Regions from separate parts of the Streptomyces sp. NPDC002754 genome, predicted to be linked through region 1. Evidence: riboswitches for the same ligand, from Rfam matches in the RefSeq annotation. Region 1 holds a riboswitch; each other region holds the start of a gene.

Region 1 (3,185 bases):
CGGTGGCCACCATGACGGTGCCTGCCGCGTCGGCGAGCCGGACGACAGCCTTCTCGAAGCGTTCGGCCACGTCGTCCGGGTCGGTGCCGGGGCGGATGATGTCGTTGCCGCCGGCGACCAGGCTCACCAGGTCGGGGGCGAGCTCGACCGCCTTCGGGACCTGGTCCGCGACGACCTGGTCGAGGAGCTTGCCGCGCACGGCCAGGTTCGCGTACCGGAAGGTGTCCTCGGGGACACGGTCGTCCAGGAGGACGGCGAGCCGGTCCGCCCAGCCCGCGAACTTACCGTCGGGGCCGGGGTCGCCGACCCCCTCGGTGAAGCTGTCGCCCACGGCCGCGTAGGAGCGGATCGTGCCGTTGAGTGAGTCCGTGAGTGCTCTCGATTCGTTTGCCACGACCACACATCTTTCACCCTCGGGTGTGACCTACGCGACCGTAGCCAGGGGTTGACGCGTGGTGAGATACCCCACCCGCCACATGGGGAATAAGCGTGGAATAAGCGCGCGAACGCGATTCGGCGCCCGGGGAACACCCCGGGCGCCGAAGGGAGCGGGCCGACGGGCGGCCGCTACGTCACGTCTCAGGCGTTCACACCGTGCTCGCTCAGGTACGCGATCGGGTCGATGTCCGAGCCGTAGTCCGCACCCGTGCGGATCTCGAAGTGCAGGTGCGGTCCGGTGACGTTGCCGGTCGCGCCGGACTTGGCGATCTCCTGGCCGGCCGTCACGGTGGCGCCCTGGGCGACACCGATCGACGACAGGTGGCCGTACTGGGAGTAGTGGCCGTCGGCGTGCTGGATGACGACCTCGTTGCCGTACGCGCCGCCCGAGCCGGTCGAGACGACGGTGCCGTCGGCGATCGACTTCACGGAGGTGCCGGTCGGCACCGAGTAGTCGGCGCCGGTGTGGCTGCCGCTGGACCACATGGAGCCGGAGTTGCCGTAGCCCGTGCCCTTGGCGCCGTCGACCGGCGCCGTGTAGTCGCCGGAGGCGGTGGTCTTGGCGCTCGTCTGCGTGGCGGCGGCCCCGCTCTCGGAGCCGGAGTCGTCCGCGGCCGCGCCGCCGAGGTCGAGCTTGACGCCGATCTTGAGGTGGTCCGCGTTGGAGCCGACGGCGTCCTTGTTGTTCTCGTACAGCTTCTTCCAGCCGCCGTCGACGTCCTGCGCCTTGGCGATCTTCGAAAGCGTGTCACCGGCCTTGACGGTGTACGTCGTGGTGTCGGCGGTGCCGCCGGACGTCGCGGCCTGTGCGCCGGTGGCGCCCATCAGCGGGAGCGCCACGGCGACTCCACCGGCGGAGGCGACGGCGGCGACACGGGCGATGCGCTGGGAGGTCGAAAGGCGGTGCTTTCCCTTTGCGGGCATGCTGATTTTCCTCTCCGTCGCCTACGAGGTGAGCTGTCGGGTTCGGGCTGGAGATGCCCGGCCACGCCCGGGGTGCGGGCGCGGCTTCACCCCTAGCCGCTTCGGGAAATCCCTACGCGGCGTACTGCGTGTGGGTCCCCCGCTCCTGCCGTGGACGGGTAGTCGAAAGGAATCCGGGCGGCGGCAGGACTAGGCGTTCCGACCGGATTGATTGGTGACCGTAGGCGAACCGCAATGGCTACGACAAACCCCGAATTCGCTTGCGGCGGCAATTCATTGGGTTTCCGGGGCCGTCCTGCGTAACCCTGCGTCGACATTCTCTGCTTTACCAACGCCATACCTTCGGGGATTACTGGGCAGGCAATCCTGGCCGCCCGGCACGCAGCGTCACGAACATGAAGCCGGTCACGCACACGCCCACAAGCCCCTCCGATCCATGCACAGTTGACACAGAACGGGGCGAATCGGACAGATGGTTGCCTGGGGAACCGATGTCGTATCGTCAGGAGCGCGCCCACCGGCGACCCAACGCCGGTGCACCGATTGGGAGGAGCCCCTGTGACGCAGCACGCACCGTCCACCGAGCCCGAGCTGACCGGAGTGCGCAACTTCCGAGACGTGGGCGGCCTTCCCACCGTGGACGGCCGGCGCGTGCGTCAGGGCGTTCTGTTCCGCAGCGGTCACCTCGCCCACGCCACGGCCGAGGACTCGAGCTTCCTCTCCTCCCTCGGCCTGCACACGGTCTTCGACTTCCGCAACGGCGCCGACCTGACGCTGGAAGGCGCGGACGTCGAGCTGCCCGGCGTGCGCAATCAGAACCTGCCGCTCAACGACCCGGCCGACGGCGCCGAATTCTGGACCATGGTCCGCGACGGCAACATCGATCAGCTGCGCCAGATCCTCTCCGAGGGCCGCGCGGCGAACCGGCTCGTCGAGTCCTACCGCACCATGATCAAGGAGCGCACCGCCGAGCACAGCCGCGTGCTGCACTCCCTCGCCGAGGACAGCCTCCCCGCGCTGATGCACTGCGCGGCGGGCAAGGACCGCGCGGGCCTGTCGATCGCGGTGACGCTGCTCGCGGTGGGCGTGGAGCGCGACGCCATCGAGGCGGACTACCTCAAGTCCAACGAGAAGCACCGCCGCTACAACGTGCGCCGCACCGCCACCGCGAAGGACGCCTACTCCCCCGAGATCATGGAGCTGCTCAGCCCGCTCTTCGACGCCCGCATCGAGTACCTCAACGCGGGCCTCGAGACCATCGACGAGCACTGGGGCGGCACGGACCGCTACCTCGAAGAGGGCCTGAAGCTCACTGCGGCGACGCGCGAGCGACTGCGCGAGCGCCTTCTCGCCTGACCGCCGAGCGCCGAGCGCCGAGCGCCGGAGGGTGTCTGGCCCGAGCGTCGCAAGTGCCTGGCACGAGCGCCGCAGGTGCCTGGCCCGTGCATCGCAAGTGCCTGGCACGAGCGCCGCACGGGCTGGGCCCAGGCGCCACACGGGCTGGGCCGGGGCGCCACACGGGCCGGGCGCGAGCGACGCATGGGCCGGCCCCGAGCGTCGCAGGACGCCCGGCGTCGCCCACCCCGTTCGAGGTCCGCCGTCACCCCTCCCTGTCGCGAAGTGCCGCGCGGGCGGGGAGGGTCACGGCGAGCAGGCCGAGGCACACCGCGCTTGCCGCGAACGTGCCGTACAGCAGCGGCGGTATGTACGGGGACTCACCCGTCATGCCGCGCATCATCGGGGTCAGCGTGATCATCGCGATGGCGGTGCCGAGCGCCACCCCCGCGGCCGATACCAGCAGGCTCTCCCAGCGGAGCATCCGC
Region 2 (3,185 bases), on a different contig from region 1:
CGAAGGGCCTCGACGGCGTCGCGACGATCATGGCGCGGGCCTTCAACGAAGGCACCGACAAGCACTCCGCCGAGGAGTTCGCCGCTGAGCTGGAGCGCTGCGGCGCCACGATGGACGCGCACGCCGACCACCCCGGCGTCCGTGCCTCCCTCGAAGTGCCGGCCTCCCGGCTCGCCAAGGGCCTCACCCTCCTGGCCGACGCCCTGCGCGCCCCTGCCTTCGACGACAGCGAGATCGAGCGCCTCGTCCGCAACCGGCTGGACGAGATCCCGCACGAGAGCGCCAACCCGGCCCGGCGCGCCGCCAAGGAGCTCTCCAAGCAGCTCTTCCCGGCCGACGCGCGCGTGTCGCGCCCGCGCCAGGGCACCGAGGAGACCGTCTCGGCCATCGACGCGGTGGCCGTGCGTGCCTTCTACGACCGGCACGTACGCCCCGCCGCCGCGACGGCCGTCGTCGTGGGTGACCTGACGGGCGTCGACCTGGACGCCCTGCTCGCCGACACGCTCGGCGCCTGGACGGGCGACACCGCGGAGCCGCGCCCCGTGCCGCCGGTCGTCGCCGACGACACCGGCCGCGTGATCATCGTGGACCGCCCCGGCGCTGTGCAGACGCAGTTGCTCATGGGGCGGGTCGGACCGGACAAGCACGACCGTGTGTGGCCCGCGCAGATCCTCGGCACGTACTGCCTGGGCGGCACTCTCACGTCGCGCCTGGACCGCGTACTGCGCGAGGAGAAGGGCTACACCTACGGAGTGCGGTCCTTCGCCCAGGTGCTGCGCTCCGCGCCCGACGGCAGCGGCGCCGCGATGCTCGCCATCAGCGGCTCGGTGGACACGCCGAACACCGGGCCCGCGCTCGACGACCTGTGGAAGGTCCTGCGCACGCTCGCGGCCGAGGGGCTCACGGACGCCGAACGGGACACCGCCGTACAGAACTTGGTGGGTGTGGCCCCACTGAAGTTCGAGACCGCGGGGGCCGTCGCGAGCACCCTCGCCGACCAGGTCGAGCAGCACCTGCCGGACGACTTCCAGGCGCAGGTGTACCGGCAGCTGGCCGCCACGGGCACCGTGGAGGCCACGGCCGCCGTCGTGAGCGCGTTCCCCGCGGACCGCCTGGTGACGATCCTGGTGGGCGACGCCGAGCAGATCGAGGAGCCGGTGAAGGCGCTCGGTATCGGCGAGGTCACTGTGGTCGCGGGCTGAGTTCGTCTCCCGCGGCACGTCCGAAGCCCCGGCGCCGCTCCCGGCAGCCGGGGCTTCGTGGTGTCGGTCACGATCACCCCCAATCACCACACGTTCCCAAATGTCCGTATTGGCGTAGTGGTTGCCTGTCTGCCCTGTGGCGTGCGCTACAAAAGTCGGGTTCTGTTTGTTGATTCAAAGACGCCCCGCTTAGCGTTCCCTCCGGCTGTTCGCCAGACGTACGTCGCGCCCGCGACACCGGACAGTCATCGCCGAGTCCCCGTGGTGCGAGCCAGGGGAGCCGGGGACCCACCGAAGTCCCTGGGGTGAATCGGGCGCTCTTCCCGCAAGGGGAGGGGCCCGTAGGAGACCTTCCTGCTCCGAACCCGTCAGCTAACCCGGTAGGCGAGAAGGAAGGAAAGGACCAGCCACTTCATGGGGTTCACCCGTGCCACCGGGAAGCACCGCCGTCCCAGCCGCCTGACGCGCACCACCGCTCAGTTCGCGGGCGTCGCCGCCATCACCACGACGGGCGTGGTGGGTGGCCTCGCCGCTCCCGCCCTCGCCGCCGACACCGCGACAGCGCCGCACGACGGCCTCACGCAGGCCGTCGCCATCGGCGACTCCCTGGCCGAGCAGATCGACGCGCAGGCCACCGCGCAGCAGAAGGCCGCCGCCAAGGCGAAGGCCGAGGCCGAGGCCAAGAAGAAGGCCGAGGAGGCCAAGCGCAAGGCCGAGGCGGAGGCCAAGAAGCGGGCCGCCGAGAAGGCCGAGAAGGAGCGCGAGGCCAAGGAGCGCGCCGCTCGCGAGGCCGAGCGCAAGCGCCTGAACAGCTTCGTGTCGCCGATCTCCGGCTCGTACGTCTCCACCGCCTACCAGGCCGGCAGCGGACTCTGGTCCTCCGGAAGCCACACCGGCATCGACTTCCACGCCTCCAGCGGCACTTCGGTGCACGCGGTCGGCATGGGCACCGTCGTCGAGGCCGGCTGGGGCGGCGCGTACGGCAACAACGTCGTGATCAAGATGAAGGACGGTACGTACACCCAGTACGGTCACATGTCCTCGATCGGCGTCTCCGTCGGCCAGGACGTCACCCCCGGCGAGCAGATAGGCCTCTCCGGAGCCACCGGCAACGTCACGGGCCCGCACCTCCACTTCGAGGCCCGTACCGGCCCCGACTACGGCTCGGACATCGACCCCGTCGCGTACCTGCGCCAGCACGGTGTGAACGTCTGACCCGCAAGACCCCACGCACGCGAAAGCCCCGGCTCACCGAGCCGGGGCTTTCGCGTGCGTGGGGTCGCGATGTCCAAAAAATATCCCCGGATTCAGTCCCCTCGTCGGAAATTCAAGTCCGGTGGAATAGAGTCACGGGGTAAACGTTCCGGCCGCGTGCCATTCGCGCTTGACCGGGTGTCAATCGACCGCGTATCGCGGGCATCGAGGCGGAGGCCGAGTCATGCGCATTCCCGCACAGTCGGTATGCACAGCGATCCGCGACGACATCGTCGCCGGCGTCTACGAGCGCGGTGGCCGGCTCACCGAGGAACTGCTCGCGCGTCGCTACGGGGTCTCGCGCGTGCCTGTCCGTGAGGCGCTGCGCACCCTGGAGGCGGAGGGGTTCGTCGTCACGCGCAGGCACGCGGGCGCGTGCGTGGCCGAACCCACCGAGCGGGAGGCGGCCGACCTCCTGGAGATCCGCATGCTGCTCGAACCCATGGGCGCCGCCCGCGCCGCGCAGCGCCGCACCGAGGCCCACCTCAAGGTGCTGCGCGGCCTGGTCAGGCTGGGGCAGGAGCGCTCCCGGCGGGGTGAGAGCGAGGATCTGCGCTCTCTCGGCAGCTGGTTCCACGAGACGCTCGCCCAGGCCTCGGGCAGCCCTGGCCTGATCACCCTGCTCACCCAGCTCCGCCACAAGATCGCCTGGATGTACGCCGTGGAGAGCCCGGCCCGGCCGGCCGAGTCCTGGGCCGAGCACGGTGCCATCGTCGACGCCGTGGCGCG
Region 3 (3,185 bases), on a different contig from region 1:
CGCGAGTGCGTAGTACGGCACGGCCCCGAGGCCCGCGCGCGCGGCGACGTCCTGCAGCTCACCCTCGTACGTGTCGCGCGAGACTAGGTTGTAGTGCGGCTGGAGCGCGACGTAACGGGCGAGGCCCTCGCGGTCGGAGAGGTCGAGGGAGTCCTGGAGGCGCTGCGCGGAGATGTTCGACGCGGCGATGTGGCGTACCTTGCCCGCCTTCACCAGTTCGTCAAGGGCGCCGATGATCTCCTCGACCGGCACCTCGGGGTCGTCGTAGTGCGTGTAGTACAGGTCGATGTGGTCGGTGCCGAGGCGCTTCAGGGAGGCGTCGGCCGCGGCCTTGATGTTGGCCGCGGACAGGCCCTGGAACTCCGGGTGGTGGCCGCCCTTGGTGGCGATGACGACGTCGTCGCGGCGGCCGCGCGAGGCCAGCCACTTGCCGATGACGGTCTCCGACTCACCGCCCCGGTTGCCGTCCACCCACGCCGAGTACACATCGGCGGTGTCGATGAAGTTGCCGCCCGCGGCGACGTACGCGTCGAGCACCTCGAAGGACGTGGCCTCGTCGGCGGTCCAGCCGAACACGTTGCCACCCAGGGACAGCGGGAAGACCTCGAGGTCGGAGGTGCCGAGCTTGCGCAGAGAAGGAGAGGAAGTCATGCCCCGACTCAACACCCGTACGGAATACGGTATTCCGCGACCGCGCCGAAAATCGCCTCAAGAGACCCAGGAATGGGCAAACCGGCAGCCCTGACGTCGGGGGGTGAGCGCCAGGACCGCCGGAGTTCACGTGTTCAGGGCGTGAGGCCCTTTTCGCGCAGCCACGACGCCGGGTCGACGCCGGTGGACTGCCCGCCGGGGTGGACCTCCAGGTGGAGGTGCGGCCCGGTGACATTGCCCGTGGCGCCCACGCGGCCGATGACATCGCCGGTGCTGACCTTCTGGCCCGCGCTGACATTGAGCGAGGACTGGTGGCAGAACCACAGCTCGGTGCCGTCGTCGAGGGTGAGCACCGTGCGGTATCCGTACGCGCCCGCCCAGCCGGCCTCCGTGACCGTGCCGGAGTGGATGGCGCGGATCGGCGTACCGGTGGAGGCGGCGAAGTCGAGGCCCGTGTGGTACCCGGAGGACCACATGGAGCCGGGCTGGCCGAAGGTGCCGGAGAGCGTGTACGAGGCGACCGGGAGCTTGAAGCTCTTGGCCAGCTTGGCGAGGCGCTCGGCCTCGGCCTTGCGGCGGGCCTCCGCCTCGGCCTTCTTCTTCTCGGCGAGCTCCTTGGCCTTGGCCGCGTCCTGCTTGGCCGCGGCCTCGACGGCCGCCTGCTTCGCGGCGGCCTCCTCCGCGGCCTGCTTCGCGGTGGCGTCGGCCGCGTCCTGCTGCGTCTCGGCCTGCTGCATGATGCGGGCCCGCAGCGCCTCGCCCGCGCCGGTCTGCCCGTCGGCGGCCTCGGCCTGGGTGATACCGGCGCCGCTCAGCGGGGAGGCCGTGGCGCCGGAGTCGGAATCGGAGTCCGAGCCGTCGGACATCAACGAGCCCACGCCCGGCAGCGACTTGGCCGCGGGCAGCGAGTCCTTGACCGCCGACAGGTCGGGCATGGATATGTGGACCGCGGGCTTGCCGCCCTGTGCGGTGGCGATGCCGCCCGCACCGACGGCGGCGACCACGCCGACGCCGAGAACAGTGGAGCTACGAGCGAATCCACCACGGCGGCGGGCTGTGCGATGCCTGCCGCGGACGGGGGAGACGGACTCCTCGGTGGGATTCCACTCCTCCCAGGTCTCCTGCTCGACGCCGAAGTCGTCTTCGGGTCCGTAGAAGAAGTCTGGGGCAGGCCGGTTCGACGCCACGGGGGCGCTCTCCTTTCCTTCCTTCTCGCCTACCGGGTTAGCTGACGGGTTCGGAGCAGGAAGGTCTCCTACCGACATCGCGAGCTTCAACGATGTCCGATTCACCCCAAGTTGATGGTTCCCCGGTTCCCTTGCGGGATTAAGCGTGTGCGCACGGAGCTGTCTCTTGTGACGGCTGGGACGACCGCGCTGCGTTATCGAACGTTAATAGACAGCAGACAATAATTCCAAGCGCTTCCCACTGATCGTTCACGACTCTGGCCAGGACTTATCGGGACACGAGCGGGCGGATCGGGGCGAGTTGGCAGAGCCTCGCAAACGTCCGCGCAAGTGATGGTGCGTCAATTGTTATGCGGAGCGGCGCCGTTCGACTACGGTCGGCTACCACAGGTAACAACGATCAAGAAACTCGGGCCCGCCCAACAGCCCCGCCCCTCAGCCCCGCCGCACGGCGAGCAGCGCCATGTCGTCCTTCGTCCCGCCGCCGGTATGCGCGCGCACCTCCACGGCGAGGGCCGCGAGGAGTTCATCGGGTCCGGGGAAGACGCGTCCGGAGAGCCGGGCCGCCGGATCGTAGAAGCGGCCGCTCGGGTCGCGCGCCTCGGAGAGCCCGTCGGTGTAGAGCAACAGCGTGGCCGCGGACGGGAACGCCGCCTCGACGGCCCGGTCGGGCCAGCTGCCGAGTTCGCTCATGCCGAGCGGCAGCGCCGCCTGGCACGGGTCGAGTGCGCGTACGGTGCCGTCGCCGAGCAGCAGCAGCGGGCTGGGGTGACCGCGGTTGAGGACGCGGACGAGTTCGACGCCGTGCGGGATCTCGACGAGCACGGCCGTGGTGAAGCCCTCGAAGTCGTCGATGCCGCTGCGCCGGGTGCCCTCGCGGGCCAGCGCCCGCTCCAGGCGCTGGGCGACGGCCTCCAGGGAGCCCTCCTGCTCGGCGGCCTCCCGGAACGCGCCGATGACGACGGCGACCGCGGCGACCGCGCCCATGCCCTTGCCGCGTACGTCGCCGACGATGATCCGGATGCCGTGCGGAGTGTCCTGGACCGCGTACAGGTCACCGCCGATGAACGCGCCGGCCTGCGCCGCCTCGTAGCGCGCCGCGATCACGAAGCCGCCGAGCCGCTGGGGCGGCCGGGGCAGCACCGCGAGCTGCGCGGCCTGGGCGATCTCGCGGGCGGAGGCCAGCTGCTCGTAACCGCGGTACACGATCCGGTTGATCACACAGGCCAGGACGCAGACGGTGGCCACGGTCACGACCTCGGTGACGAACACGGAGTCGAGGTTCTCCGTGAAGCGCAGGTGCACGGCGGTGATCGCAACGATCGACACGACGCCCGTCAGGATCGT

The links. A riboswitch is a leader RNA that binds a small molecule or an ion and turns the genes downstream of it on or off. The one in region 1 is predicted to bind cyclic di-AMP.
Region 2: another riboswitch for cyclic di-AMP. It lies ahead of ACWD2L_RS17655 (M23 family metallopeptidase); the one in region 1 lies ahead of ACWD2L_RS18935 (M23 family metallopeptidase).
Region 3: another riboswitch for cyclic di-AMP. It lies ahead of ACWD2L_RS32820 (M23 family metallopeptidase); the one in region 1 lies ahead of ACWD2L_RS18935 (M23 family metallopeptidase).

Annotation. Positions count from the first base shown of each region.
Region 1 is NZ_JBSFVM010000008.1:50,838-54,022, forward strand. Features, by position in the region: gene ACWD2L_RS18930 (SGNH/GDSL hydrolase family protein) at 1-394, opposite strand, end outside; gene ACWD2L_RS18935 (M23 family metallopeptidase) at 580-1,362, opposite strand; cyclic di-AMP (ydaO/yuaA leader) riboswitch at 1,366-1,533, opposite strand; gene ACWD2L_RS18940 (tyrosine-protein phosphatase) at 1,921-2,718, shown strand; gene ACWD2L_RS18945 (FtsX-like permease family protein) at 2,963-3,185, opposite strand, start outside.
Region 2 is NZ_JBSFVM010000007.1:113,097-116,281, forward strand. Features, by position in the region: gene ACWD2L_RS17650 (M16 family metallopeptidase) at 1-1,202, shown strand, start outside; cyclic di-AMP (ydaO/yuaA leader) riboswitch at 1,442-1,603, shown strand; gene ACWD2L_RS17655 (M23 family metallopeptidase) at 1,617-2,417, shown strand; gene ACWD2L_RS17660 (GntR family transcriptional regulator) at 2,641-3,185, shown strand, end outside.
Region 3 is NZ_JBSFVM010000026.1:74,032-77,216, reverse strand. Features, by position in the region: gene ACWD2L_RS32825 (aldo/keto reductase) at 1-651, opposite strand, end outside; gene ACWD2L_RS32820 (M23 family metallopeptidase) at 786-1,838, opposite strand; cyclic di-AMP (ydaO/yuaA leader) riboswitch at 1,850-1,994, opposite strand; gene ACWD2L_RS32815 (PP2C family protein-serine/threonine phosphatase) at 2,274-3,185, opposite strand, start outside.